Regions from separate parts of the Rhizobium sullae genome, predicted to be linked through region 1. Evidence: riboswitches for the same ligand, from Rfam matches in the RefSeq annotation. Region 1 holds a riboswitch; each other region holds the start of a gene.
The links. Region 1 has a riboswitch for cobalamin ahead of bluB (5,6-dimethylbenzimidazole synthase). Riboswitches for the same ligand answer to the same signal wherever they lie in the genome.
Positions count from the first base shown of each region.

Region 2: another riboswitch for cobalamin. It lies ahead of cobU (bifunctional adenosylcobinamide kinase/adenosylcobinamide-phosphate guanylyltransferase); the one in region 1 lies ahead of bluB (5,6-dimethylbenzimidazole synthase).
Region 3: another riboswitch for cobalamin. It lies ahead of N2599_RS20580 (ABC transporter substrate-binding protein); the one in region 1 lies ahead of bluB (5,6-dimethylbenzimidazole synthase).

Region 1 covers NZ_CP104143.1:1,473,901-1,484,025, forward strand. Annotated here, with positions in the region: gene N2599_RS07450 (class II 3-deoxy-7-phosphoheptulonate synthase) at 1-826, shown strand, start outside; partial or broken gene N2599_RS07455 (hypothetical protein) at 874-1,122, opposite strand; gene N2599_RS07460 (GFA family protein) at 1,230-1,625, shown strand; gene N2599_RS07465 (DUF1003 domain-containing protein) at 1,622-2,155, opposite strand; gene N2599_RS07470 (LTA synthase family protein) at 2,229-4,154, opposite strand; gene N2599_RS07475 (NAD+ synthase) at 4,335-6,014, shown strand; gene N2599_RS07480 (TolB family protein) at 6,036-6,866, shown strand; cobalamin riboswitch at 6,885-7,068, shown strand; gene bluB (5,6-dimethylbenzimidazole synthase) at 7,146-7,832, shown strand; gene N2599_RS07490 (DUF2865 domain-containing protein) at 7,840-8,925, opposite strand; gene N2599_RS07495 (NADP-dependent malic enzyme) at 9,050-10,125, opposite strand, start outside.
Region 2 covers NZ_CP104143.1:1,314,159-1,324,283, reverse strand. Annotated here, with positions in the region: gene cobN (cobaltochelatase subunit CobN) at 1-646, opposite strand, end outside; gene cobW (cobalamin biosynthesis protein CobW) at 656-1,705, opposite strand; gene cobU (bifunctional adenosylcobinamide kinase/adenosylcobinamide-phosphate guanylyltransferase) at 1,710-2,234, opposite strand; cobalamin riboswitch at 2,547-2,936, opposite strand; gene N2599_RS06655 (chloride channel protein) at 3,100-4,890, shown strand; gene N2599_RS06650 (AAA family ATPase) at 5,065-5,616, shown strand; gene N2599_RS06645 (cobyric acid synthase) at 5,646-7,103, opposite strand; gene N2599_RS06640 (glycine betaine ABC transporter substrate-binding protein) at 7,706-8,701, shown strand; gene N2599_RS06635 (hypothetical protein) at 8,802-9,152, shown strand; gene N2599_RS06630 (entericidin domain-containing protein) at 9,158-9,313, opposite strand; gene N2599_RS06625 (LysR family transcriptional regulator) at 9,418-10,125, opposite strand, start outside.
Region 3 covers NZ_CP104144.1:5,309-15,433, reverse strand. Annotated here, with positions in the region: gene N2599_RS20625 (MBL fold metallo-hydrolase) at 1-653, shown strand, start outside; gene N2599_RS20615 (cold-shock protein) at 1,122-1,328, opposite strand; gene N2599_RS20610 (helix-turn-helix domain-containing protein) at 2,242-2,682, opposite strand; gene N2599_RS20605 (hypothetical protein) at 2,906-3,130, opposite strand; gene N2599_RS20600 (NUDIX hydrolase) at 3,451-3,921, shown strand; gene greA (transcription elongation factor GreA) at 4,649-5,131, opposite strand; gene N2599_RS20590 (MYG1 family protein) at 5,280-6,224, opposite strand; gene N2599_RS20585 (metallochaperone AztD) at 6,459-7,676, shown strand; cobalamin riboswitch at 7,718-7,951, shown strand; gene N2599_RS20580 (ABC transporter substrate-binding protein) at 8,201-9,241, shown strand; gene N2599_RS20575 (FecCD family ABC transporter permease) at 9,253-10,125, shown strand, end outside.

The DNA.
Region 1 (10,125 bases):
CCAGTGGATGCTCGGCTTCGTCAAGGACAGCCCGCAGGGCGAGCGCTACCGCAAGCTTGCCGACCGCATCAGCGAAACCATGGACTTCATGAAGGCGATCGGCATCACCTCCGAGAACCATCCGAGCCTGCGCGAGACGGATTTCTTCACCAGCCATGAGGCGCTGCTGCTTGGCTATGAAGAAGCGCTGACGCGCGTCGACTCCACCTCCGGCGACTGGTACGCGACGTCGGGCCATATGATCTGGATTGGCGACCGCACGCGCCAGGCCGATCATGCGCATGTCGAATACTGCCGCGGCATCAAGAACCCGATCGGCCTGAAATGCGGCCCGTCGCTCCAGGCTGACGATCTCATGAACCTGATCGACATCCTGAACCCGGCAAACGAAGCCGGCCGCCTGACGCTGATCTGCCGTTTCGGCCACGAAAAGGTTGCCGACCATCTGCCGCGCCTCATCCGTGCGGTCGAGCGCGAAGGCCGCAAGGTCGTCTGGTCCTGCGATCCGATGCACGGCAACACCATCACGCTCAACAATTACAAGACGCGGCCCTTCGAGCGCATCCTGTCGGAAGTCGAAAGCTTCTTCCAGATCCACCGCGCCGAAGGCACGCATCCGGGCGGCATCCATATCGAGATGACCGGCAAGGACGTGACGGAATGCACGGGCGGCGCCCGCGCCGTTTCCGCCGAGGATCTGCAGGATCGCTATCACACGCATTGTGATCCGCGCCTCAATGCCGACCAAGCGCTCGAGCTTGCCTTCCTGCTCGCCGAACGCATGAAGGGCGGCCGCGACGAGAAGCGGATGGCCGTCAACGCCTGACTTGCGCGGAACGCTGAATTGGAAGCCCGGCCAAGCGCCGGGCTTTTTTATTGGGCGAGCACGGACTGCTGGCAGCGGGCATCGGGGAAGCGGACGTCCGCCTCGCCGATCTCGATGCCGAGCATGTGCAGCGTGTTATAGAGCAGCTCATCGATCGGAGCGGTTACGCAGGAACGTGTGTCGGCGATCGCAGACTGTACGGCGGCGTTGCTGCCGAAATTCGCCATGGCAGAGGGGTCGACGTCGCCGAGAGCGATTTCGGCGACGCCCGGCACCACATCCACGCCGATGCTGGCGAATGAGCCTTCCGGATCAAAATTCCTGACGCTCTGGTTCAACGAATTGGATTTGACGCAGCCTCGGACAGCCTCCAATTTCTCCGTAAATTAAGGACGGAGATCGCATGACGAAGGAATATACGGGCGGCTGCGCTTGCGGAGCGGTGAGGTTTCGAAGCACGAGCAAGCCGGGTCCGGTGGTCGGCTGTCATTGTTCGCAGTGCCGGCGGCAGACAGGGCTCTATTTTGCGTCTTCGGATGTCTCCCTGGACGGCCTGACGATCGAAGGCGAGAATTCGGTCCGGTGGTACCAGTCAAGTGAGGCCGCCGAACGCGGCTTCTGTGCAAATTGCGGCTCGGCGCTCTTCTGGCAGCGAAAGGGATCGCCGGGAGTGTCCATCATGGCTGGCGCTTTCGATCAACCGAGCGGGCTTTCCTTCGGCTACCACATCTACTGCGCCGACAAGGGCGATTTCTATGAGATCAAGGACGGCGCACCGCAATACGCCAAGGGCGTTTAAGCCCCTTTCGCTGCCAGCGAAGCGTTCAGGCGACCGACCTCCTCGCGCAGTGCAGCGAGCTCGGTCACGACGTGCATGTCGATTTTCTGGTGCAGCGACAGAACCTCGAGTTCGGCCTTGAGATTCACTTCGTAATCCTTGGCTGCTTCGAAGCGGTCGCGCTCTGCCTGCCGGTTCTGCGACATCATGATGATTGGCGCCTGGATGGCGGCGAGCATGGAGAGAATCAGGTTCAGGAAGACGAAGGGGTAGGGGTCGAAGGCGCCCGTCGCGAGGACGATCGTGTTAACCGCCGCCCAAACTACAAGAAAAACGAGGAAAGTGATGATGAAGGACCAGGAGCCACCAACCCTTGCGATGCCGTCAGCGACGCGCTCCCCGAAAGATGCCTTCGCAGAGAAGGCGGCGTTAACATCAGTCGAGATGACCTTGCGTTCGTGCGTCCTCCTGAGGACGCGCTTTTCAATGTCGCCAAGTTCCTCGGCCGGCTTGTCGAAATGCAGATGAACGAAGTTCGAGATACTATGCATGATTGGCTCCGATAGGTGACCGCTTCGGAGCCAATATTCCGCGCCAACGCCAATTGCAATGCGGGTTAATGTCTTAGGACCCTTTGCCGAGCAGGTCGTGCTGCGGGAAGAATCGCTCCAGAGTGCGTGCCTTGCCGAACATGATATCGTGCTGCAGGTAGCCGTAGTCGCGCACAAGAGGATCGAGCTTTTTCCGGTCGCGCGCCCAGTCCGCCGTCGCCTTGTTGTCGCGCGTTGCCAGCTGGTAGCGGTCGATGATGTCGTATTTCTTCTGCACGCGGCCGAGGAAGCCGGTGTAGAAGGGATGCTCGAAACCGGCGAACTTGAGGAGATTGTAGGAGATCAGCGACGGGCTGATCGTGCCGACATTCTGCTTCACGCCTTTCTTGTTCGACCAGATGACAAGCGGCGTTTCGTGCTCGCGCTTCATCACATCGAGCGGTGCCCTGCGGGTTGCGACCTGGTCTGGCATGTAGCCTGTGCTCATGTAGACGTTGCCGAGCGGCGGCAGATGGTCGCCCCAAAGGACGATGATCGTTTCGCGCTCGCGCTTCGAGGCCCAGTCCATCAGCCTCTTCAGGCTGTCGTCGGCCTCCTTTATGCCCTGCGTATAGGTCGCAAGCGTCGCGCGGTCGGCTTCCGGGAGGTTGCCGCGGATGCCGATCGTATTCCTGGCATAACGGTAGGGCTCGTAAGGCCCATGTCCCTGCAAGGTGACGGCGAAGAAAAAAAACGGATTATCGAGACCGTCGCCCTCGCGCATGATCTCCTTCATTAGGGAGTCGTCGGAGGCGAAGATGCCGCGCTTTTCCATCGGCGGCATCGTTTCTTCGGTCCGGAACTCTTCGAAACCGAAATCCTTGTAGACCTGATTGCGGTTCCAGAACCAGCCGCTGAAGGGGTGCAGGGCGCGGGCGGTATAGCCTTCGCCGCGGAAGAAGGTGGCAAGCGAAGGCACGTTGCTGCGGACATATTGCTGGTAAGGAATGCTGCCGTAAGGCAGGAAGGCGTTCGAGAAGCCGGTCAGCGCCTCAAATTCGACATTGGCGGTCATGCCGCCGAATTCCGGCGAGAAGACGTGGCCGGACTGCGCGGCGCGGACATTCGGCATGGGATCGGCGCTGAAGGAGAGGTTCTTGAGCCGTGTCGGATCCCAAAAGGACTCGCTCATCAGCATGATGATGTCCGGCTTTTCCTCCGGGCCTGTCAGATAGCCGTAGTTGCGCGAGGGGATCGCGTCGAGTGCATCGGCGTTGAGACCAGCGGGTGCCGCGACATCGGCCATCGGAATATTGAAGAGGAAGGCCAGTATGAAGCCGTTGCTGCGGTAGTTCTCCTTCTGGTCCCACATCATCGGCACCACCTGCAGCCGGTCGCGGATGTAGGAATATTGCGAATAGTCCATCAGCGAGGCGAAGGCCGCAATCACCGGAAGCCCGAGGCAGAGGTGGCGCAGACGCGCCTGGCGGGAGAGCTTCGGGAAGTTCTGCCAGGCATAACGCCAGGCGAAAACGATGCCTATGGCGAAAAGTACGATGCCGACAAGGAGAGCCGCGGCCGTCCACGGCCTGTCGCGCACCATGACCGGCAGCAGTTCCATGATCTGACGGGTATAGAGCACGTCGGACGGATAGAAGGGGTCGGAGAGAAAGCGCTGCTTCTGATTGGAGACAAAGGCCGGGATCAGAAAAAGCGGTATCAGGATGAACGCCGTCTGGTAGCGCCGTCCAAATGCGGCATCGAGGGTCAGCATCACGATCGTGAGCATGGTGACCGTCGTCATGCCGGGCCTAACCGTCGATGTGAGAAACTCGCCGACATCGGCAAGCGTACCGCGCGCAATCCACTCGACGGCGCCAACGCTGAGTAAAGCGAGAGAAAACGAAATTAGAATGCCGATTGCCGCGCGCGCTGCCGGGGACTGTATGCTCGACCCGGAACCGGCGGAAAGTAGTGCTGCTTTTCTGGCCGGTGCGGACTTCATTATCAACGCGATCAACGGCATGCTCCGATGTCATAAAAATTTCACTGAAGTTTCACACGCCTGTCATGAACGCTAGATGAACCCTCCCGGTTTCTCGGCTTTTCCCTGTGGTTTGAATTTTTCGGCCGGCAGACCCCGCGGCTTTTCATGGCGCGGGCAATTGAAGCGGCGGGCCGCACGCGCTAAATGGATGACATGACACAGGAAAACGCTCCTTTGAATACGCTCCGGATTGCCGTTGCCCAGTTGAACCCGACCGTCGGCGATGTCGCCGGAAACCTTGCAAAAGCCCGCGAGGCACGCACCGATGCGGCCCGCCAGGGCGCGCATCTGCTGCTTCTGACGGAGCTCTTCATTTCCGGCTATCCGCCGGAAGACCTCGTGCTGAAACCGGCGTTCCTGAGGGCCTGCCTCAAAGCGGTCGAGGACCTCGCCGCCGATACCGCGGACGGCGGACCCGGCGTGATCGTCGGCTTCCCGCGGCAGGGAAAGACGGGGCGGCATAATTCCGTCGCGGTTCTTGACGGCGGCAAGATCCTGGTGCTGCGCGACAAGATCGACCTGCCGAACTACGGCGAGTTTGACGAGAAGCGCGTCTTTTCCGAAGGATCGATGCCGGGGCCGGTGAATTTCCGCGGCGTGCGTCTTGGGGTGCCGATCTGCGAGGAGATCTGGAACGATCTCGGCGTCTGCGAGACGCTCGCCGAAAGTGGTGCCGAAATCCTGCTCGTTCCGAACGGCTCGCCTTACTATCGCGGCAAGGTCGACGTGCGCCATCAGGTGGCGTTGAAGCAGGTGATCGAAACCGGCTTGCCGCTGATCTTCGCCAATCAGCTCGGCGGCCAGGACGAACTCGTCTTCGATGGCGCCAGCTTCGCCTTCAATGGCGACAGGACGCTTGCCTTCCAGATGAGCCAGTTCGAAACGGCGCTGGCTGTAACGACCTGGAAGCGCGGCGAAGACGGCTGGCGCTGCGCCGAAGGCCCGATGTCGCGTATTCCCGAACTCGACGAGGCCGACTATCGCGCCTGCGTGCTTGGCTTCCGCGACTATGTGAACAAGAGCGGCTTCAAGAATGTCGTCCTCGGTCTCTCCGGTGGCATCGACTCGGCGATCTGCGCGGCAATCGCCGTCGATGCGCTCGGCGAGGAACGCGTGCGAACCGTGATGCTGCCGTACCGATATACGTCTTCCGGTTCGCTGAAGGATGCGGCCGAATGCGCCAAGGCGCTCGGATGCCGCTACGATATCGTGCCGATCGAGGAGCCGGTGAAAGGCTTCACCTCGGCGCTGTCGCAGCTGTTCGAAGGAACCGACAGCGGCATTACCGAGGAGAACCTGCAGAGTCGGGCGCGCGGCACGATCTTGATGGCGATTTCCAACAAGTTTGGCTCCATGGTCGTCACGACCGGCAATAAGTCGGAAATGTCGGTCGGCTATGCGACGCTCTACGGCGACATGAACGGCGGCTTCAATCCAATCAAGGACCTCTACAAGATGCAGGTCTATGCGCTGGCGCGCTGGCGCAACAGCCACGTGCCACCGGATGCGCTGGGACCATCCGGCGTTGTGATCCCGCAGAACATCATCGACAAGGCGCCGTCGGCCGAGCTTCGTCCGGACCAGACGGACCAGGATTCATTGCCGCCTTATCCGGTGCTGGACGACATCCTCGAATGCCTCGTCGAGAAGGAGATGGCGGTCGAGGAGATCGTCGCGCGGGGGCATGACGTGGCGACCGTCCATCGCGTCGAGCATCTGCTCTATCTCGCCGAATACAAGCGCCGCCAATCGGCGCCGGGCGTGAAGATCACCAAGAAGAACTTCGGGCGCGATCGCCGCTATCCGATTACCAACCGGTTCCGCGACCGGTAACGAGAGAATCCGGGAGGATGAATGCGCAGTTCGGTCGAGACCTACAATATCCGTACCGGCGAAAGCCGGATTGTCTTTCAGACGGAGAAACTGATCGAGGCGCCGAACTTCGCGCCGGACGGCGGATATCTGCTGTTGAACGGCGACGGGTTGCTTTACCGGCTGCGGCCGGATGGCATCGGCGGGCTTGAGCAGGTCGATACGGACTTTGCGACCGCATGCAACAACGATCACGGCATTTCGCCCGACGGGGCGCAAATCGTCATTTCCGACAAGACGGAATTCGGCAAGTCGGCGATCTATATCCTGCCGGCGGCCGGCGGGACGCTGCGGCTGATCACCGAGAATTTGCCTTCCTATTGGCACGGGTGGTCGCCGGACGGGAAGGACCTAGCCTATTGCGGCATCCGCAACGATGAATTCGACATCTATACAATCTCCGTCGATGGCGGCCCCGAGAAGCGGCTGACGCATGGCGAGGGGCGCAACGACGGGCCGGACTATTCGGCTGACGGGAAATGGATCTACTTCAACTCCAGCCGTACCGGGCTCATGCAGATCTGGCGCATCCATCCGGATGGGACGGGTCTTGAGCAGGTGACGCATGACAATTACGGCAGCTGGTTTGCGCATCCTTCGCCAAAGAACGACAAGGTGCTGCTCCTTTCTTATGATCCGAACGTCTTCGATCATCCGCGCGATCTCGATGTACGGCTGCGGCTGATGGATATGGACGGCGGCAACCTGACGACGCTGTTCGAGCTCTTTGGCGGGCAGGGCACGATCAATGTACCTTGCTGGTCACCGGATGGTGACGAATTCGCCTATGTGCGATATTTCCCGGCAGCTTGAACGCAGCGGCAATTCAGGACATAGAGATTGCCGTCAGGTGCCTGCATCAAGCAGGAGAATCGGGAATCCGGTGAAAGACCGGAACGTGCCCAACGCTGTGAGGCTGACGTTTGCCGCAACAATGGCCACTGGCTTCTGCCGGGAAGGCCGTGGCAAGCGGGTGACGCCGAGTCAGAAGACCGGCCTGGCAAGATAGACCGAACCGCGCGGACGGCGGCGAGGTTTTTGACGCTCCTTGCGCTGCGGCGCGGGTGCTCAAGCATTGTTGGGGATTTAACGATGCAACCTGATCCTTTCGCCCATGCCCTTGTACCGGCCGGTGAGTTTTCCGAACACGACCGGGCCGCAGTCTACAGAGCCATCGAAACGCGCCGTGACGTGCGCGACCAGTTCCTGCCCGATCCTCTGCCTGATGATCTGGTGTCGCGGCTGCTGGGGGCGGCGCATGCCGCACCGTCGGTCGGTTTCATGCAGCCCTGGACTTTCGTCGTGATCCGCGATCCGGAGATACGCCAGGCCGCGTGGCAGGCTTTTTCGCGCGCCGATCAGGAAGCGGCCGAGATGTTTGAAGGGGAGCGGCGGGATGTCTACCGCAGCCTGAAGCTCGAAGGCATCCGCAAGGCGCCGCTCAGCATCTGCGTCACCTGCGATCCGGACAGGGCAGGGCCAGTGGTCATCGGCCGCACCCACAATCCGCGCACGGATGTCTATTCGACCGTCTGCGCCGTGCAGAACCTGTGGCTTGCCGCCCGGGCCGAAGGCATCGGGGTCGGCTGGGTCAGTATCTTCCATGATGCGGATATTCGCGATCTGCTTGGCATTCCGGAACGGATCGAGATCGTCGCCTGGCTTTGCGTCGGCTATGTCGATCAGCTTTACACCGCGCCGGAACTGGCGGTGAAAGGCTGGCGCCAGCGCTTGCCGCTCGAAGAACTGGTCTTCTCGGACCGCTGGGGAAGCCAGTAACGCCGCGTCAGTTCTGCTGCGGCTGCGGCCCGGGCGTTGCGGGTTTCTTGAGATCGATCGCGCCCTGATCGCCGGCGAGGAACTGCGGACCGACCTGGCGGACTTTGCTGTTCGCCGGGTCATAGGGGCGGTCCGGCACCTGCGGCTGTGGGGCAGACGTGGAGGTGGCGCTCGATGGCAGCTTCGTCTTGATATCGGTGATTGAGCCCCTCGGCGGCGGTTCGCTGATCGCTTGGTTCTTGCGCATGTTCTCGTAATAGGCCGAGAGATTGCAGGCGCAGGAGGACTTTTCGCCGGGGGCGCGGTTCTTGTAGGCAAAGGCATTCGGCATCGCGCTGTAAGGCGCGCCGGTCGAAGCCGAAATCATGTTTGCGGCTTCGGTATTCGAGGTGTCTTGATAGAAGAGCTCCGTCTCGATACCCGGGCACATTTTCGAACACGTCGCTGCGTCGCGGTTGAAATCGATCGATGTTGCATTCGTGGTGATCGGGAAAAAGCCGCCGTCGCAGGTGCGCACGCACATCGTGCTGACATGCGACATGAGCTCGCCGCGCGGCACGCCATATTGCATTCCGCCCTGTTCGCCATCCCCAAGCGGGATGAAAGTATCGCTGCGCATCGCCTGTTCTTCGGGGCTTGGGGCCAGCGCATAGGCCTCTGGGGCCGGCGCATAGTCGAACTCGTCATTGCAGCCGTTGTCTTCGAGCGCCGCCATCAGCTCGTGGCGCACGCGATAATCGGCACCACCCTGGTTGCGCAGTTCGTTGCGCCGCTCCTGCAGGTATCGGATGTTGCCGACCATGCGTGCTTCGGACTGCTGCAACTCGCTGCAATAATCCGCATTCTCGCCGCCGATCACCACCATGCTGTCCACGGAGCAGCCGTAGCCGCGCAGATCATTGCGGACTTTGCGCAGCTCGAGATTCTGCTCGGCAATGGCGCTTGCATACTGGCGGACTTCGGGACCATTGCCGATGACATGCGGCAGATCGGCAACGCGGCCGCGCAGGTCGTCGCAGATCGCATTCGTCTGCGCGGCAGCGGGTGCAGCCAGGGCAAGCAAGATCGCAAGGGTCAGGTTTCGGCGGTTCACGGCATCATCCCGGAGCAAAGTGAGGCCAGAGCGGCGTGACATTTACCGCATCATGACTTTCTAGCCTGCTTCCGTTAACAAGCTGGCGACGGAATTCTAGCGCATTTTCCCATTTTGCGACAACTTACGCCGGCTGCGAAGCCTCGGCGACGGCAAGCGCCGCCATGTTGACTACACCGCGTGAGGTGACCGAAGTTGACAGGATGTGCGCAGGTTGTGCCGTTCCCAGCAGAATTGGGCCGACATGGAGCGCGTCCATCATCGTGCGGACGAGGCCGAGCGAAATGTTGGCGGCATCGAGATTCGGGAAGAGCAAAAGGTTGGCTTCGCCGGTAAGCGAGCTATCCGGCATGGCACGCTTGCGCAGCAATTCCGACAGCGCCGAGCCGGCTTGCATTTCGCCATCGACCTCCAGCTCCGGGGCGCGTTTGCGCACGAGCTGCAGGGCATCACGCATCTTGCGGGCGCTCTCGGAGTTCCGGGAGCCGAAATTCGAATGGCAGATCAACGCGGCCTTCGGCGTTATGCCGAAGCGGCGGATCTCCTCGGCCGCGAGAACGGCGATCTCGGCGATTTCCTCATGCGTCGGGTTGTAGTTGACGAAGGTATCGGCGAAGAAAACGGGGCCTTTCTGGGTGATCAGCAGGCTGAGACCGGCGAAGGTGCAGACGCCCTTTCGCTTGCCAATGATTTGGCCGACGTCCTTCAGGTGGCGATCGAAACGGCCCTCCACGCCGCAGATGAGGGCATCGGCCTCGCCGCGCTTCACCGACAAGGCGCCGATAACGGTGTTGTTGGTGCGCACGATCGTGCGGGCGGCCTCCGGGTTGATGCCGGCGCGGCCGACGAGAGCGAAGTAGTCGTCGACATAGTCACGGTAACGCGGATCGTCTTCAGGGTTCACGACGGCGAAATCGACATTCGGGCGAATGCGGATGCCGAAGCGCTTCAGACGTGCCTCGATAACCGAGGGGCGGCCGATCAGAATCGGCTCGCCGGTCTTTTCCTCCAGCAGAACCTGAGCCGCGCGCAGGACGCGCTCGTCTTCTCCTTCCGCGAAGATGACGCGTTTCTTCTCGGAAAGCTTGGCGCTGGTGAAGATCGGCTTCATGACGAAGCCCGAGCGCCAGACGAAGCGGTTCAACTGATCGAGATAAGCGTCGAAATCCGCAATCGGCCGGGATGCCACGCCCGTCTCGG
Region 2 (10,125 bases), 160 kb from region 1:
CGTCGCTCACGCCCCTCATTTGCCCTGAAGGGCATCTTCTCCCCGCTGGAGAGAAGATGGAGGCTGCGGCGGCCTTCCACTCCTCAATCCCAATCACACCTCTGCCCGGCCACCAGATGCCGGCCTTCATCAACGGCGCTGCCGCGCCCGGCTTCCCGTCACCGGCAAGCATCGCCGCGGCATAATCGAGAAAGCCCCGCGAATTCCCGTCGCCGCCTTCGACCAGATAGGACCAGAGCGCATTCAGATCATCGAGCGGCACATTCGAAAAAGGCGCCAATCCCGCATCCGGCTTGGAATCCCCGGGCAGCACCGCGATCAGCGCGTCATGCCGCGCAGCGCAGGTGTGCAGCGCCTCCAGCGCGTAGTGGAAATAGCTCGCGCCCCCAAGCGCCCGGACGATGATCAGCTTGGCATGCCGCGCAGTCCGCTCGATATAGGCATCGACGGACATCGGGTGCTTGAGGCTCATAAGGCTGGCGAGCCGGAGCGAAAAAGGCCTGCCGCCTTGTGCGTGAGCCGCGGCGATCGCCGAAAGCTCCGTGTCCGCTGCGGACAAGAACAGGATATCGCCCGGCGATTGGCCGAGGTCGATCGCCTCCTCGCCATCGCTGATCGTTCCTTTCTGGGCAAGAAGCAGATGCATGGCCGAGCCTTAGACGAGTGCCTGGATGGCATTGCGGACCGTGCCCTGATCCATCTCATGCAGACCGATCACTACAAGGCGCGTGCCGCGTGCTTCGCCTGGCGCCCAGGCGCGGTCGAAATACTGGTCGATGCGACTGCCGACCGCCTGGACCTGCAAACGCATCGGCTTGCCCGCGACATCGGCAAAGCCCTTCAGGCGCAGGACGTCGTGCTTGGCAATCACGCCTTTCAGCTTCTCGGCGAAGCCTGCCGGATCGGTGATCGGACCGAGTTCGACGACGAAGCTGTCGAACTCGTCATGGTCGTGCGGCGTGCCGTCCTCATGCTCCAGCTCGTGATGGGATTTGCGGTTGACGATGTCCCCTTCCGTGCCGATTCCGAGGCCGAGCAGCACGCTTGCGGGAACCTCGCCGTTTCTCGCCTCGATCATCGCCGGCTTGCGGGCAATGCGGGAGGTTACTTCGCGGCGCACGCGGCCGAGCCCCTCGCCGTCAAGGAGGTCGGTCTTGTTGAGCACGATGAGGTCGGCGCAGGTCAATTGATCCTCGAAGAGTTCTTCTATCGGGCTTTCATGATCGAGCGACGCGTCGTCGGCACGGCGCGCATCCACCGCATCGTGGTCATCGGCGAAACGGCCGGCGGCGACGGCCGCGCTGTCGACGACGGTGATGACCCCATCGACCGTCACCTCGCTGCGGATATCCGGCCAGTTGAAGGCGGCAACGAGTGGCTGCGGCAGGGCAAGGCCGGAGGTTTCGATGATGATGTGGTCCGGGCGCTGCGCGCGCTCCAAAAGCTTCGTCATCGTCGGGATGAAATCATCGGCAACGGTGCAGCAGATGCAGCCATTGGTAAGCTCGATGATGTCGTCCTCGGTGCAGTTTTCCGCGCCGCAACCCTTCAATACGTCGCCGTCGACGCCGAGATCGCCGAATTCGTTGATGATCAGCGCGATCTTCTTGCCGCCGGTATTGGAAAGCAGATTGCGGATCATCGTCGTCTTGCCGGCGCCAAGGAAGCCGGTGATGACCGTTGCGGGGATCTTCTGCTGGTTCATAGGTTCAACCCTTCATTTTCAGCGGCAGACCGGCCGCGATGAAATACACGTCCGCGGCTTCCGCCGCGATCATCTGGTGCAGCCGTCCGGCATGATCGCGGAAATCCCGCGCCATCCGGCTTTCCGGCACGATGCCGAGGCCGACTTCATTGGAAACGATGACGAGCCGCGCCTTGGCCTTTGGCAAAAACGACGCAAGGGCAGCGAATTCCGCCGCCATGTCGCGCTCTTCCATCATCAAATTGGTGACCCAGAGCGTCAGGCAATCGACGAGGATCGCCCGACCCTCGCGGTCGATCGCGGAGAGACGGGAGAGGAGATCCAGCGGCTCCTCGTGTGTCGTCCAGAGCGGACCGCGATCGGCCTTATGCTGCTCGATGCGCGCACGCATCTCTTCGTCCCACGCCCGGCCGGTCGCGACGTAGTGGCGCTCAAGGTCGCTATCGGCGATCAGCCGCTCGGCGAAACGGGATTTGCCGGAACGCGCGCCGCCGAGGACGAAGGCAGTGCCGGGGGAAGGAGAGGTCATCAGGATGCAAACCCCGGAAGGGATAGCACCACACCACCTCTCCGTCCCTCATTCCTGTGCTTGTCACAGGAATCCAGCCACGGCGCGTCTCCGCCGTGAATGACCTTTTTCGTTTTTGGGAATCTTCTGCTCCCAAGGACTTGGGCGCACTGGATTTCTGTGCTGGTTCCCGGGACAAGTCCGAGGACAGGAATGAGGGAAGTCGAAAGTGCGGTGTCCCGCAAAGAAGCCGCAAAATACGGCATAAAATTCCATCGTTCAGCCATGACAACCTCCGTGCTGGCAGCGGGGAACAATGCCCCAGAATGGGCTCTTCGCCCGGCACGCATGGCAGGTCTCCTGGCTCGCGGGTATTGGCACGACAGGGCGGCCATTGCGGTCGCCCTGTCGTGCCAGCGGGTCTTCCTCGCCTTCCCGGCTGCGTCTTCGTGAAAAGGCGGACGATTCGTAGAAATAGAGGCGTCCTGCCCCGGCTGATCACGATGCATTTCCAGTGGCTTTTCCGGCGCCTTGCCGCTTCACCCGCTCCGCGACATGCGAAACAGCCGTGAATTGGCCCGAACGCCGGATGGAAGACCCTGACCGCTCTACAGTCGCGGGGTCGGCTGTGATGAAGACGCCCGGCTTGGGTCCGTCCCTTCACATTCCCTTTTCATCCGGCACGGCATCTGCCGTTCCGGAACCATCCGTAAGATTGTTCATCGTTAGGCAAGCCGCCTGTCGAAGTCAATCACGCACGCCAAACGGAACCAGCGGAGAACAGGTTCAAGTTCGCGGTGCTGTTCGCGCCGGCCTTTCGCCATATTTCGGGAGCAGGTGCCCTAATCGCCCTTGAAGGTGTTGGCCGTTACCTAGTTCTTTGCATATGCTCACGAAATTGAATTTCCCGCGCCTCCACCAGCTCTATCGCCTGCTTGATTCAGGGCGGATTCGCGCGCTTGCCCGCCGCAGCGAAATGGGCATGGTCTTTGCCGGGATCGCCGTCGGCGTGACGTCGGGCCTTGCGGTCACCGGCATGAGCCTGCTCTCTCGCGAGCTGCACCGCCTGATCTTCGGCATCAGCGAGATCGAGAGGCTGAGTGGGTCGCAGATAAACGACAAATTCCTGCTTCTGATCGCGCCAGTCTGCGGTGGGATTCTTCTCGGCCTTGTGTTTTTTATTCTCGCGCGAACCCGCAAGAAGCCCATGGTCGACCCGATCGAAGCAAATGCTTTGCATGGCGGCCGACTGTCGCTGACGGACAGCATCATCGTCGCTGTCCAGAATCTGGTTTCGAACGGCTTCGGCGCCTCTGTTGGCCTTGAGGCCGGCTACGTCCAGCTCGCGGCAGGCATCGCCTCCAAGCTCGGACTGAAGCTGCAGCTTCGCCGCGCCGATCTGCGAGTCCTTGTCGGCTGCGGCGCAGCCGGTGCGATCGCCGCCGCCTTCAACGCGCCGCTGACCGGCGCCTTCTACGCTTTCGAACTCATCATCGGAACGTACACGATCGTTTCGCTGACGCCGGTCGTCGTTTCTGCGCTCGTCTCGACGCTCGTCGCGCGCCTGCTGGCGGGAAGCGACTTCATGATCGACGTCGGTGAATTCGGCACGGTGGTTCCGGCCGATTATATCCCTGCCCTGCTGCTTGGCGCCTTCTGCGCCGGCGTCGGTATCCTGATCATGCAGGGCGTAGCCTTCATCGAGGAACTGGCGCGTAAAAGTTCGGTTCCGACGCCGCTTCGTCCGGCACTCGGCGGCATCGTCGTCGGCCTTCTGGCGATGATTACGCCTCAGGTGCTTTCGGCGGGCCATGGCGCCTTGCATCTCAATCTCGACCGCGATGTCGCCGTCACGGTCCTGATCGGCCTCTTCCTGCTGAAATCTTTCGCTTCGGCCGTCTCGATCGGTTCCGGCTTCAGGGGCGGCCTCTTCTTCGCCTCACTCTTCATGGGAGCGCTGCTCGGCAAGCTTTTCGCCTATTCGGCACCCTATTTCGCGCACGCGACGCTGACGCCGGTGATCTATGCCGTGGTCGGTATGAGTTCGCTCGCCGTTGCCGTCATCGGCGGGCCGCTGACGATGACCTTCCTGGCGCTCGAGATAACCGGCGACTTTCCGATCACCGCGCTGGTGCTGGCGGCCGTCATCACCTCGTCGCTCGTCGTGCGGAGCACCTTCGGTTACTCCTTCGCCACCTGGCGCTTTCATCTTCGCGGCGAGAGCATCCGCAGCGCCCATGATGTCGGCTGGATCCGCAATCTGACGGTCGACAAACTGATGCGCTCGGACGTGAAGACGGCAAAGGCCAATATCACGATCGACGAATTCAAGAAGGCCTTCCCGATCGGTTCGCGGCAGCGCGTCATCCTGGTCGACGACGCCGACAAATATGCCGGCATCGTGCACGTTCCGGAAATCTACGCGAGCCCGGTCGATACTGACGACGAGGGCAAGGGTCTGAAGGATTTCATCCGCTACCGGAACGATTTCCTGCAGCCGCAGATGAACGCAAAGCAGGCGGCGGCGATCTTCGACAAGACGGAGAGCGAAGCGCTCGCCGTGCTCAACAATCTGATCGAGCGCCGCGTGGTCGGCCAGCTCAGCGAAAGCTATACGCTTCGCCGCTACAGCGAAGAGCTCGATCGCAGGCGCCGCGAAGTTTCGGGCGAAATCTAGTGATGTCGAACTAGTCTTACCAACCTAGATTGCAGGGACCCAGACCGCCGGCGGCCAGTATCGTTGCTAATAAGATGTGATCGCGCAGAGCGAAATGACGCTTGCCACTTCCAACGCGGTTCAAGCTCCAGCAAATTGCAGTCGGTTGAAGATTGGAAGGACAATGGAAACGGCATGGAGATCACATTGATTACGGGACCGGCCGGCGTTGGCAAGTCCACGCTGTGCTGGGAGATGAGCTTGCAACTCGCCACGGCGAACGTCGCTCACACCGTCATCGAGACAGATGAACTTGATAGAGTGTTCCCGCGCCCGAGTGCCGAGGATCTCGCGAGAATTCGCTCGGGAACGACGGATGTCAGCAGCCTCAATCTGGCTGCGATTTGGTCGACATATCGGGCTTTGGGGCACACCCGCCTGATCATGTCAGGCGTTATGGTGCATCTTGAATTCGACCGACGATGGATTCTTGCGGCCATCCCGGACGCGACGATCACGGTGATCCGCTTGATAGCGTCTGAACCGACGCTGATGGCGCGGCTGGTACAGCGTGAGATCGGTTCTGGCGCGGATGAGCAGGCACAGCGTTCACTTCGACAAGCGAGGCGCATGGCAAACCAAGACGCCAATGGCGTGTTCGTTGTGCCGACAGACGGCAAGACACCGACGGAACTCGCGGAGGTCATCCTGCGAAAAATCGGATGGCTGAATGTTCGCCCGGAGTGATCGCGGGAGGGCGGCGTAAGCCAGCCACCCTAGCCGAGCAACGCGGTCAACCAGCCCTTGTCGAGATGGGTTTCGAGTTCGGAGGCGACCTCATCCAATGCCTCGTCGACGCTTTGTCTGTAGTTCCGCCTGTCACCGGAAAGGCCGAAACTTTCGAGAAGCTTGCTGCGATAGGCGTCGCTGCCGAAGAGGCCGTGGAGATAGGTGCCCATGATCCGCCGGTCGGCGGAAACCGCGCCATCCGCCACGCCGTCGATCACCGCTGATGGGCTGGCGCAGTCCGGCCCGGCCGTCACACCCAGGTGGATCTGGTAGCCGGCAAGCGGAACGTCATATTCGGCCGAGACCGCCAGGCTGTTGCGCACGGTCTTTTCCGGCGCCATTTCGGTCTCGACATCGAGCAGTCCGAGACCCGGCGTCTCGGCGCTCGCCCCCTCGATGCCGAGCGGATCGCGAACCATGCGCCCTAGCATCTGATAGCCGCCGCAGATGCCGATGACGCGGCCGCCGCGCCGGACGTGGGCATCCAGATCGCGGTCCCAGCCGGCAGCGCGCAGGTCGGCAAGGTCGGCAATCGTAGATTTCGATCCGGGCAGGATCACGAGTGCGGCATCTCCCGGCAGCCGGTCGCCCGGTTTCACGAAGACGAGTTCGATATCCGGCTCGGCACGAAGAGGATCGAGATCGTCGAAATTGGCGATGCGCGGCAAAACCGGCACGGCGATCTTCAATGCGCCGGATGCTCCCTTGGCAAGGCGCTCCAGCACGACGGAATCCTCTGCCGGCAAACGGCAAGCCGCCTTCAGCCAGGGCACGACCCCGAAACACGGCCAGCCGGTGAAGCGACTGATCGCGGCAATGCCGTCATCGAAGAGCGAAACATCGCCGCGGAACTTGTTGATGACATAGCCGGAAATCATCGCCCGGTCGCCATCCGAAAGGATCGCATGCGTGCCGGCGAGGGAGGCGATCACGCCGCCGCGGTCGATGTCGCCGACGAGCACGACGGGCACCTTGGCACGGGTGGCAAAGCCCATATTGGCAATGTCGCCGGGACGGAGGTTGATTTCGGCCGGCGATCCCGCACCCTCGACGATCACAAGGTCGGCGCCCTCGGACACGATCGCGAAGCTCTGCAGCACATGCTCCAGCAACTGCGGCTTGAGCCTCTGGTAGTCGCGGGCCTTCGCCTGCCCGAAGACCCTGCCCTGCACTATGATCTGGCTGCCGTTTTCGGATTGCGGTTTCAGGAGAACCGGATTCATGTGAACCGAAGATGGGGTTCGTGCCGCGAGCGACTGCAGCCACTGCGCCCGGCCGATCTCCCCGCCGCCGTCGTCCGCGACGGCCGCATTGTTCGACATGTTCTGCGGCTTGAACGGCTTTGCGTTGAGGCCGCGGTTGGCCGCAAGCCGGCAGAGCCCGGCGACGAGCACCGTCTTGCCGACATCCGAGCCGGTTCCCTGCAACATGATCGCCTTGGTCATGTACGAGGCCTACAACGCGGCGTGATCCGCGGTCAATCGCCTGCCTGAAATGCGAAAACCGCGCGGGCTGGCGGGCGCGCGCGGTTTGCCGAAAACTCTGGCGTATTCGCCAATACACGGCGAAACTCGTATTCTCCGGGACGCAATACCTGATCCGGAGAAACGGCGGTTGTCCCTCGCCGTGGTTCAACTGATAGCGTGACATTCTTACCGGAGTGTTATTGCAGAAAATTATGCGAGGCGAATTTCGGCTTTTTTTGAGTTTTCGCCGATTTTCGATCCGCACGCAGTTCACTGGGGACATCCCGCCTGTGGCTCGACGCAGGCTTTGGTTGGTGGGTCGGTGAGAATATTAGTGCATTCAAAACAGCTATTTAGCTCGAAAATATTCGACCACCGGCGGATTTCAATTACCGCGTCAAAGGCGTAGGCTGGAAAATAATAGCAATGTTTCAGACCGGCAGTCGCGATGCGAAAAAACGCATGGCACGTGAGATTACGGCGGCCGACTGCTGCATTTGCATTCATTGAACGGACGGATTGGGCGGGTAGTATTGCATCCAAAGGCTGCACATCAGACATAAAAACTGGGGAACGAGCGAATGAAGATCATCCTGGCTTCGCTTACTTTTGCCGTATGTCTCTTCGCCGGCGGCCGCGCCGCGCAGGCGGACTGCGGTAACGTCTCGATCGCGGAGATGAATTGGGCATCCGCCGCGATTGCCGCCAATTTCGACAAGTTCATTCTCGAAAACGGCTACGGCTGCAATGTCACGACCGTTGCCGGCGATACCGTGCCGACCTTTGCTTCGATGGATCAGAAGGGCGAACCCGACATCGCGCCCGAACTCTGGACCGCGTCCGTCCGGACTCAACTCGAGGCGGCGGCAACAAGCGGTCGGCTGGTTCAAGCCTCCGAGATTTTGGCAGACGGCGCAATCGAAGGCTGGTGGATCCCGAAATTCATCGCCGATGCAAATCCCGATATCCGTTCCGTGCAGGATGCTCTGAAGCGGCCGGACCTCTTCCCCTCGCCGAAAAGCGCCTCCAAGGGCGCCATCCACAATTGCCCGTCCGGCTGGAGCTGCAGGATTTCGACCGCCAATATCTTCAAGGCCTTGAAAGGCGATAGTGCAGGCTTCGAGCTGATTGACAGCGGAAGTCCGAAGGATCTGGACGATTCAATCGCCAACGCCTTCGACGCCAAGATCGGCTGGCTCGGCTATTACTGGGCGCCAACGGCGATCCTCGGCAAATATGACATGACGCTGCTCAGTATGGGCGTCAGCCACGACAAGGCGGAATGGCTTGCCTGCACTTCGGTCGAAGGCTGTGCCCGTCCGCAGCTCAACGCCTATCCTGTCTCCCAGGCCTTCACCGTCGTCACCAAGGCGTTTGCCGACCGTGCCGGTCCAGTGCTCGGCTATCTGCGCGCCCGCTCTTGGGACAACAACACCATAAACGACGTTCTGGCATGGCAGGACGAAAACCGGGCAAACAATGAGGACGCCGCGCTCTATTTTCTGCGCAATTACGCCGACTTCTGGACACGATGGGTGCCTGCCGACGTTGCAGAAAAGGTGAAAGCGGCTCTGTGAGACTGCAATTCCAGCCTCGCGAAGGCTATGCCGCCTAGTCTGACGGCTCACTTTCTAATCGAAGGCTGCCGTGAGCATGGCAGCATGTAATGGATGACCGATGACGCCAGCCGCTTCCTTTCCCGATCGCGAGACCGTTGCCAGCAAGTTTGCGGGCGCTTCCGAAGCGGACAAATCCTATCTTTCGCTGCTCATGGAAAATACGGCGCAGGACGACAGCCTGATCGACGGTTTGCATCGGTATCTGGATCTGGCGGCGGCAGCTCCTTTTCTCAATTCGCTAAAACTTGAAAGTACCGGACTGTGGATCGGCGAAGCCGCGCCGGCGCGGCTTCAGATTCAGTTGATGGAGGCGGCCAAGTCGAGCCAGCATCCGGCCTATCTTGCCTTCCGCACTGGCCTTAACCGATCGGGCGGCCTCGAACGCGCCTACCCTGCCGCAGCGATCTGAAAGTTTTAGCGGGTTGCGGCGCGGTTGACCGAACGGCCGGCGTCCTGCGTCGCGTTGACGGCATTTGCCGTATCGCGGCCGAAACCGCGGATGGTATTGCCGCACGAAGAAAGCGCCAGAAGCAGCATCAGCGCTGCGCCGATTTTGACCGTCATCGTCATTTTGGAAATCCTCTTTTGGAAACTAAACGTCGCCTGGCCGAAGCAACCTCCGCCGCTCCGGCCATTCAACGCGCCGAATCCAATAAGGTTCATCGCCGTCCGGATCAAGCAGCGACAGCTTTTGCCTTTTCCGCGAAAGCGAAGCGGATGCTGTCTGCCACGGCCTCCATAGGCCCTGAGAGCTGCGAGGCCGTCAGCAGCCGGATATCGAACGAGCCGAGTTCGGGCAGGCCTTCCTGCGCGTCGAGAATGACCATGTCTTCGCCGATATAGGAGCGCGGCAGCGGCGCGATCGCAAGATCGGAAAGCACAGCGGCACGCTGCGCCATCGTATGGCCGCTCAGATAGGCGACGCGGTACGGCCGCTTGTTGCGCTCCAGCTGCGCCAGCGCCTCCTGGCGCCAGATGCAGCCGTCTTCCCAGATCGAGATCGGCAGAGGATCGCGCCTGTGAGCTGTTCCGCATTTCGCACCCGCCCAGACGAGGCGTTCACGGAAAACGATCTCTCCGCCTGTCGGAAACGGCCGCGTTGCGCAATTGATCAGCGCCAGATCCAGCCTTTGCTCTTCCATGCGCTTCTTGAGGCCTTGGCTCATGTCGATCGTCACATCGACCATGATGCCGGGATAGCTCTCCGCGAAGCTCTTCAGGATCCTTGGCAGCAGGCGCTCGCCGATATCTTCCGGCGCGCCCAGCCGCACGACGCCGCTGAGTTCCGGCATGATGAAGCGGGAAACCGCCTCGTTGGAGAGCGCCAGAATGTTGCGGGCATAGGTCAGCAACAGCTCGCCGTGCTGCGTCAGCGTGACCGA
Region 3 (10,125 bases), on a different replicon from region 1:
TCGAGTGGAACGCAGGCAATGCCGTCAAACAGCAAAGCTTCAAGTCCCGTTGGCGTTTCGCGCCCGGCATTCCCTCCGATCTGCCAATCTCCTCGCACATTCTTTACGACGAGCCTAACTTTCACGTCGAAGCGGCGCGTCTAGATCACGGAATTCCATCTCTTGCCTTCGCGTTTCAGGAACGGCTCCGTGTCAATGTTCATAAGGTAGACCTGGAAAGGTGCGGGCTGCCCGTCGGGCCATGGCTGACGGAGGCCAAGCGGCTGGTGCGTGGGCGCGCTGATCCTCAAACGGCAATCGCCATTGACGGCGAACGGCAAGTTATCCTGTCAGATTTGCTAGCCTCTGGAGCGCTTGTCACGGCGCCCGGAATGCGGGTCGTCTATGCCACCGACTTTGCCTTCACACCGGCGAATGTGAATAAAATCGCAAGGCTTGCAAGAAACGCGGACTATCTCTTCATCGAAAGCGTCTTTCTTGAACAGGACATGCGCCTCGCGGAGTCCAAACGGCATTTGACAGCCCGCCAGGCTGGGCAGATCGCTGCTGCCGCAAAAGCGGCACGCCGGATCCCGATGCATTTTTCTCCGCGTTATCTCGGGCGCGAAGCGGAGCTACAAGCAGAGTTCGAGACAGCAGCCAGAGGCGAGTGAACGAGCCCGGACGCTCCCCGTCTCTCTCACCGCTTCAAGTCGCGCAATCGACCAATCCACCCACTCCGGGCCATCGGTGGCAACGTCTCAGAGGATATTGGTATCGATGAGGGTCAAGCGTCGCCACGTGTCAAGGCCATGATGGCGTTGGTGCCGGGCACCTTACCCCATGACCGCGCAACTGCGCAAACCGGCCTACAGGCTGCTTCTTGTCCGCTCGCACCACGACAATGCTGCCGTCGGCGGCAGAGCGGAAATCAACCTTACGTCCGTCGCAGCAGATCGCGGACAGGTTTCGGAACTTGTCCCTTGTTGCCACTGTCGTCGTATTGCGTTCCTCGGCAATGTCCGATGTTCGCAAGGTGTTACTCTGCCAGAGCGAAACCAACAAGGCATCGGCGCCCGAGACATTGGCAACGGAAAAGGCCGGGAGAACCCGGCCTTCCGACTGTCGCATCGAAATCAGGCTCAAGCCTGCAGGTTGTCCGCCGACATCTTGCCCGACTTGCGGTCCTTGACCAGCTCGTAGGTGATCTTCTGGCCGTCGTTGAGGCCACGCATGCCAGCCCGCTCGACCGCGGAAATGTGGACGAAGACGTCAGCGCTTCCGTCGTCCGGCTGGATGAAACCAAAGCCCTTCGTTGCATTGAACCATTTTACCGTACCGGTCGCCATAGCGTCTTCCTTTGATCATTTAACCCTGCCGCACTTTCGTCCGGCAAATCGCATTTTGCGCCGACATAAATAGACGTTTCTGAATATGAGGCAAAGGCAAAATCCGGCTGGCGGCGTAGCGACAATGCCAACGACACCCTTTTTATCCAGCCTCCTCCCATTTCAGGCGCATCAGCGCCATCAGCATTCGTCCAAGTGAAAACGCGCCACGCCGCGCCTTGGCTGTCCGATCCCCCAAATGGCCGCCGGCAGTTTATAGCCGAATTGTCTCACGAATGTGCAACCTAAGCGAAAAAGCGCGTGCAACCAAAATGAGCATGGCCGTTATTGAATAGACCGAAGACGGCGTCTTGCCGCAAATGCCGGTAAGGCAGGCGCGAAACATATCCAGGGATGGAGGGAACAGAATTCCTTCGGCTCGAGTCCGTCAGCATCAGCCGCGTAACAGCGGAAATTTGCTAATGAAATTCAACGAGGCAGATCGACGTCGAGGCCACTTACCGGGGTCAGCCACATTGCCGATGCTGGCAGTCCGGACACAGCTCGAACGTCTCGCTTAGCGCGCCGGTCCCCGTTTCGACGAGATCTCCACGTGCAAGGTTCTCACTGGTCAATCCTCCTCAGTTCGAAGCGGATGTCGCAACCAGCACGCTCACGGACAACGTTCCGGGCGGAAACATCACCAGTGGATATTTACCGGCCGTTATCCTTACGATTTCATTGAGGTGGCGCGACTCACCGACAGCAATCAACGTTGTCAGGCCGTGGGACCCCTACTGCGGCAAAAGAGACCCGGTGCGGCCGCAGGAAGCTGCCGCCGGGTCTCTGTCGCTGCGACGGCGGCCTGGCGGGTGCCTATGCAGCCGGCAATTAGCATCACCTCACGAGCGATCGAGGCGGTATGGGCGGCTCGTCATTCGTCGAGCTCGAGATCCTCATCGTCACCGCTTCCGGCCGCCGCCTGCAACAAGGCAACGATGCTGGCTTGAAGCTTTGGCGACGCGCGCTGGAAAACGCCAAGAAGCTTCTGTCCCCGCTTTGTCATCGCGAGATCGACCTGCCGTTCAAGCGCCTGATTTGGCGCGACGTCCGCTTTTCCTACGTCGTCGAAGAAAAAAGTAATGGGCAGGCCAAAGATCAACGAGATGTTATGCAGTGTCGCAGCACTGATCCGGTTCGACCCTTTTTCGTATTTTTGGATTTGTTGGAAAGTCACCCCGAGCTGTTCCGCCACTATCGTCTGAGACAAGCCCGCATTAGCACGTGCGAGCCTGAGACGAGCTCCGATCACCGCATCCACGTCCGTTGTTCTGCGCGGATTGTGGGCCAGATGTACAGTATTCACGTTTTCCATATCGCTTCGTCGTTCCTTTCGGGGCTGTGCTTGCAAAGGACGGCGTTACATCGGTCTCAACCACGCAACACCGGATTAATCCTGAAGGCAAACGCGACACCAACACCCCGCAGAGTACCCAATTCGTTAACCGCATCGCGAGGCACTGATAAAGCACGACCGTCGTCCAAGCCAGCATATTGGCACCAAACGCGGATCCTAGTCCACTAGGCCCACTTTCCCATCAGTTGCTATTGGCTGCGATCCAGCGACGTGTCGGCTTGGTTGCCAGATAAACAATATAGCTTTCTGCTGCATCAGCGAGATGGAGAGCCACCTCCTCCTCGCGCCATCCTGCCGCCACGGCGCAGCGCACGACATCGGTAAGGGCTTCATAGCAGATCGCATCACAATCGCGCGAGCGTTCGAGCTGTTCGACACTGTATTGAGGAGGCCTGATGTTCGTCATGGCATCACCTTGTCACAGCCAATCAATCTTGCAAGCCCAAGGTGGCGTTAAGCTTAGCCGGTAAGGTTAAAGCGCAGGCGGGCGGCGCGATGCATCCGATGTTATCATCGGTGCGTTTCGGCAAGTTCATGATGCCATGGAACGAGATGACCACGCGCATTATCGTGGCTGCCTGAGGAGACCAGTTGGACGACCTTACGAAGCGGAGCGGGAACATCGCCGCCGTTTTCGCAAAGGAGGAGCACACATTGGAACCTGTTGGGCAACATCGGATTGAGGTTGCCATGGAGATGAGGCGGCAGCACAGCTAGGAGGCCAGGATGGCAAAGCGCAGTGCCGGTTTGTTAATATACCGCCAGGTCGATGGCCATCATGAAGTCTTGCTGGTTCATCCGGGAGGACCGTTCTGGATCAAGAAGGACGACGGCGCCTGGTCGATACCGAAGGGTCTGATTAATGAGGGAGAAGATGAGTTGATGGCAGCTCGGCGCGAGGTCAAGGAAGAGCTCGGTGTGGACATCGATGGATGCTTCGCTCGTCTCGGAGAGTACAAACAGCCTGGCGGCAAAATCGTGATCGCCTGGGCGGTCGAGGCCGACGTCTGCATCGATGTGAAAACAATCACCAGCAACGCATTCCACATCGAATGGCCACCAAGATCGGGAACCATGAGGTCGTTTCCGGAAGTGGACAGGGCGAACTGGTTTTCGCTGCCGCAGGCCGAGCAGAAGATACTCAAAAACCAGCGGGCTATCCTCACTGATTTCTCACTGAGGCCAGATCCAAGATGATTTTCACCGGCGGCCGTCAAACGGCGCCCGGCGAAGCGGTGGAATTTACCTTGACCCAAGGCCGCACGACCGGACGAGCCGAATGAGCGGCCATGATGTATGCTGAGGCCGTTGGTTTTTCAGGATTGTATGGTTTCGGACGCAACCATCGCGTTTCTTGGAATGCTAGACACGGATCGTGCAGCAGGGAAAGCTCATCCCATTGCCCCCTTTCATCTGCTGCGATCGCCTCACGTGCCTGCGCGAACAAGATCCAACCGCGGCCGATCCGGAAAGCGATGCCGCTGGCCTTCCCAATTCGAAATTCCGGCTTGGCAGATCATCCGGCACAGAACCGGTTTCAAGCCGGGCCGACCAGCGACGCAGATAGCCAGGTGTCGTCGCGGCGATAAGCGACATCCCCATCAGGTCGTGTTCCTCGAATTTCTCGTTGAAGCCCCGCTCAGTACGGGAACGTCAAACTTCCAAGAAGCACGGCTTCGCTGGCAGCATATTGCAAGGCAGCACGACTTCTCTGCGGCCAGCGTTCCAATGCCGGTGGCATGTCAACCTTGGCTGATTGCATGGCACACCAACCAATCGAATGTCGACCTTGGGCCGACTGGAGAAGGTACGCGAGCATGCCTCCGCGACGAGAGAATGATCGATGCCCGACATCTCATATGGCCAGAAGCTGTTCGAGAAACGCTTGCAGAGCCGTCGCGTTCGCAGCGGCGAGATGTGCGCTCTAAGAAATCGCAATGATCTCGAGTTCTTGATCGCCCACGCTGACGATATCCCCAACCGCTTTGCCCCTGAGTGTCCCTGCGACCGGCGATACGAAAGACATCGATCCGGCCTTGGGATCCGCTTCGTCCTCTCCCACGATGCGATAGGTCTGGACGCGCCCGTCGTCACGGCTGAAGGTCACCGTGCTCCCAAAGGCAACCGTATCTGTTGAAGCCGGGTCGGGGACAAGTTGAGCCGTGCGAACTCTTTCCGAAAAGTAGCGCAGATCACGCAATGGGTTGGCTGATTGCCGTCGCCGTTCATTCACGTCTTCGATCGTGCTTGCGCCATCGTAGGCCTCGCGAGCTTGTTGAAGCTGCAACTCAAGAGCCCTCAACCCCGCTTCCGTAACAAGGTTCGGATGCGGTGAAATCGGACGGTCTGGCAAGAGGGTTTCCGAAGCCGTTTCGAAACTCTCTTCCTTGGTGAAAGCAACGGCCAATCTTGAACTCCGTCTAAGTGCGATGGGCTCTTGCAGCGCATGGGGCGATTGCCCACGGTGGTCGAAACATAGCATACACCGACAATGATCGGACCGCCAATCTTACCCATCGCTTTCCGGGCGTCCAAGCGACTAAAACGGCTCCGCTTTAGACGACTATCGATTTCTGCCCGATGGAGGTAGCGTCCTTTACCGCCAACTCCGCCATGGCGAGTGCGGCCTCACGGGTCTTGGCGGCGGCGATGAAGCGGCCGTTATGGCAAAAACTCGCACCATCGACGCCGCAAGCCGCCTCCAGATCACCGTTCGTCAGCCCAGCCCAGGCTGCAGGCAGATTTGCGCGCAGCTCAAAGCCTTCGTCCTCGCGTCGGATGCCCGTCAGGCACCAATCCTTTTCGCGCGGGTGAACGACAAACAGCAGGTGATCGGCGCCTGCCTTCATGATCGCGGGACGGAAGGGCATTCCCATTGGAAGTTCCAGAATGCGTCCTTGGCCCGTATTCTCGATTGCCTGATGGACAAGCGCCTCTGCCCGCAATTTTGCAGCACTTTGGGCTATCCTTGCCTCCACGAAACTCCGGGCGATGGCCAGCGCGGAGTGGAATCCGCGGTCTTCCGCCTCCGGGTCTGTCTCATCGAAAACGGGTTTCAAGGTTTCCAGCAACGCGGGCAGCGTCAACCCTGCCAGTGGTCCCGCAACGGATGGACTAACCGCGCCATTGTCCACCAGATCGACCGGCAGCACGAAGCTGGCATCGAAAGAGGCATGTATGGTCTCGATATGCGCTTCGGGAAGGCCCGAGGCATTAAGATAGTCACGGCCATAATGCTTCCAGATCAATCCGAACGAACTATACGGTCGGCCGTCCTCGCGCACCGGCGCGCCACGCTGATGGTGGTCGAAGATCTGCGCTGCTGCGTCATACGCGCCGCCCACATCGTAGATGATGCGGTCCACGCCGGGCGTGACCCATTCCGGCGCCCTGCTGCGGATGAGACGGGCCTGCGGAAAGAGCCGGGTCAGGATGACGCTGGACATTAGTTCGTCGGCATGGAAGCCACCGGAATGGGTGACGAGGAAACCTGGGATCATGCCGGAATATACCTTTTTGTTGCTTGGAGAGTCCGCTTGAAGCTGGCACCAGATAGTCATTGTTGGATGCCATCTCAACCGCATTCGCTCATTTGAATGCGTTGATGAGTTCATTTGAGAACCGCATCGGACCGTCTGGCTTCAGGAGCTTCCTGATTTCAGCTTCGGAGGCTGGACACGTTTTCAAAATATCCCTATTGACGTAATGTTATTACATATCAACGGAGATTTTCCATGATGCCCAGATTGACGATGGCCGGAGGGTTTGCAGTAGCAAGTATCCTGATGAACCCGGCTTTTGCTGAAGAGGAAAAGCAGACGTGGCGCCTGTTCGTCGCCGATCATACGGCTCCCATAGCGCGGTCATTCGACCTCATGACAGGAGAACAGATCGGCGAGTTTCGGTTGAAGGGCTATGCGGCACTTGCAGCCAGCAGTTCTGGCCAGACCATCTTCGCCATCCAATCGGAGGCCGATACCGTCGAAATGATCAAATCCGGTGTGGCGCTTTCTGATCATGGCGAGCATCGCGATCTGGAAACGTCCGAAGCTGCGCTGCTGCCAACCGCACTCGACGGAAAACGGCCGGTTCACGCCGTCATGCGTGGCGACGACGTGGTATTGTTCTACGACCGCGAAGGCAAAGCCAAGCTCGTTTCCGAAGAAGGCATCCTCGAAGGCAAGCCGTCCGAAAAGCTCATAGACGCGACGGCACCTCACCATGGTGTCGCCGTGCCCATGGGGCGGAATATGCTCGTCTCGGTTCCGGATACCACCCAGGAAACCAAAGCGGATGAACTGCCGCCACGGCTGGGATTGCGTGTTCTGGGTGAAAGCGGTGCACAGGTCGGCGACGTCGCACCCTGCACGGCGCTGCACGGAGAAGCCTTCTCCGCAAAGCTCGTTGCCTTCGGCTGCGAGGAAGGTGTCCTGATTGCGCGTCCCGGCAAAGAGCAGACCGTGCAACTTAAGATGCTGGAATATGGCGACAAGCTGCCGAAGGGAAAAGTGACGACCTTGCTTGGCAGCAAGGCGATGCAATTCTTCCTGGGCAACTATGGCGAGGACAAGATTGTGCTGATCGATCCAGACAGCACCGAACCCTACCGCCTAGTAGACCTGCCGACCCGGCGCATCGATTTCGCGCTCGATCCTGCGCGGGTTAAGAACGCCTATGTGTTGACCGAAGACGGGCAACTGCATCTCGTCGACATCCTGAGCGGCGAAATCACGACATCGACAAGCGTTACCGAGCCATACAGCAAGGATGGGCACTGGCGCGATCCGCGCCCCAGGCTTGCGGTAGCTGGCGATCAGATCGCTATCACTGATCCTCGCCATAGCCTCGTCCGGATCATCGATATTGCGACCATGAAAAAGGTTCGAGCCATTCCGGTTGAGGGTCAGCCATTCAGCGTCGTCGCCGTCGGCGGATCGGGCGCCGTCCATTAATCGCTTTTGCCTTGGCGCAGCTTGACGCGGCCGTCGCGCTCGGCATAACTGAGCGGGACGGTTCCCCGAGGAAGACTCCAAGGGGATTAATAGGGAACACGGTGCGGACGACCCAGAAGGGACCAAGACCGTGGCTGCCCCCGCAACTGTAAGCGGATTGCCGATCATCCTCGTGGCGCCAAGCGCCATGCCACTGTGGGCTCGTTCCCACGGGAAGGCAGATGGTCCGGCGCATATCCGCGAGCCAGGAGACCTGCCGTCAAAGAGAGATCCAATTGAACGGGCGGGGTTGCCCGGAACAGGAGACGAGATGATTTCTTTTGACGCCGCCATCAGGCGCAGGCCCTTCCGCACAAGACGGAACGGATCGCTCTTTTCAATACAACGCAATCGCTAAGACGGACACCAGTCATTCCGGCGGCACGCCCGCCGACATGGCCGGTGAACACCTACGCGTTTCCCATCAGCATCGGAGCGATCGCGGCACCGCGCCGACGCCTCCCCAATTCTTCGTGAGCATTTCCATGTCAAACAATTTAGACTTTCGGCGATATCTACTGCACTTCGCTTTCGCGGCACTGGCGGTCTGCGGTATTTCTGCGTCCGCTTTCGCCGCGCCCACCGCCTACCCTTTGACGATTACAAATTGCGGACGATCCGTCACTTTTGAGAAAGCACCGGAGAGAGTGGTATCGGTCGGGCAAGCGATGACCGAAATCCTGTTATCGCTCGGCCTTGCGGATCGCATCACCGGCACGGCGGTCTGGTTCAGCCCCGTGCTGAAGCCGTTCGAAGCCGAAAACAACAAGATCAAGCGTCTTGCCGACAATGATCCGAGCTTTGAGTCGGTGGTCGAAACCGATCCTGAACTTGTTACTGCCGAGTTCGAGTGGCATGTCGGCCCGAACGGTTCCGTCGGAACCTACGACCAGTTCTCGAAGGTTGGAATCAACAGCTATGTCGCGCCGGCCGATTGCGCGGCCAAGGACAATGCCACCGGCGGCGATGGCGTCCGCAAGGAGATGCTGAAGACGGAGGTGATCTATCGGGAGATCGCCGAGCTGGCCGCGATCTTTAACGTTCAGGACCGCGGCGAGGCGCTGATCGCAAGGCTGAAGGAACGCGAGGCAAAAGCGATCGCCTCCGTTGCCCGTGTCAAGGTTAAGGACATTCCCGTCATCTTCTGGTTCTCCAGCAAAGAAATCAACGGCGAAGCCTTCATGGCCGGCCGCAACGGAGCGCCGGCCTATATTATGCAAGCCCTTGGGGCGAAGAATGTGATCACCACCAACGAGGAATGGCCGTTGGTCGGCTGGGAAACAGTCGCAGGCCTCGATCCTGCGATCATCGTGATCGCCGGCATGGATCGGCGCCGCTATGCCGCCGACGATCCGGCCGTCAAGCTGGAGTTTCTTAAAACCGATCCTGTCGCAAGCAAGATCGACGCCGTTGAAAGAAAGCACCTCGTCGTGATGGACTCGCAAGCAATGAGCCCGTCGATCCGCCTTGTCGACGGGATCGAGACGCTCGCGGAAGCCATTCGGCAGTTTGGACTGGTTCAGTGACCACCGGCGCCATGCAACGCAACGGGCGGGGCGGCTTTGCCGCCTTGTTCCTGCTATCGCTAGCTGCTCTGATGCTGGCGATAAGCCTCGCCGTGTCGATCGGCGAAATCGTCATTCCGTTGCAGACGATTGCGGAAGCGATTGCCAATCGCATCTTCGGTGCCTCCTTCGCGATCAAGCCGGTTCATGAAGGTGTCATCTGGGACTATCGACTGAGCCGTGCCCTGGTCGCTGCAAGTTCCGGCGCGGCTCTTGCCGTAACGGGCGCCATTCTGCAGGCCCTGCTCCGCAATCCGCTTGCCGAACCTTATGTGCTTGGCATTTCGGCGGGTGCCTCGACCGGCGCGGTCGCCGTTATGATCCTCAACCTCGGCTCAGGCGTACTGACGCTTTCGGCCGGTGCCTTTCTAGGTGCAGTGGCAGCCTTCAGTCTCGTCTCCCTTTTGGCCGCAGGCGCAGGAGGCGGCACCGATCGGATCATCCTGGCAGGTGTAGCCGGTTCGCAGCTCTTCAATGCGCTGACATCCTACATTGTCACGACCTCGGCCAACGCCGAGCAGGCAAGGGGTGTGATGTTCTGGCTGCTCGGCAGTCTCGGCGGCGTGCGCTGGCCGGACGTTTTTCTCGTGGCCCCCGTCGCCGGCGGCGGCTTTCTCATCTGCATGTTTCATGCGCGTGCGCTCGACGCTTTCACTTTCGGAACGGATTCTGCCGCAGCGCTCGGCATTCCGGTCAATCGCGTGCGCCTCATCCTCGTTGGGCTGACGGCCGTGATGACCGCTGCCGTTGTCAGCATCGTCGGCTCAATCGGCTTCGTCGGCCTCGTCATTCCGCACGCGGCCCGGTTTCTGGTCGGCCCCGCGCACCGGCGGATACTGCCGGCA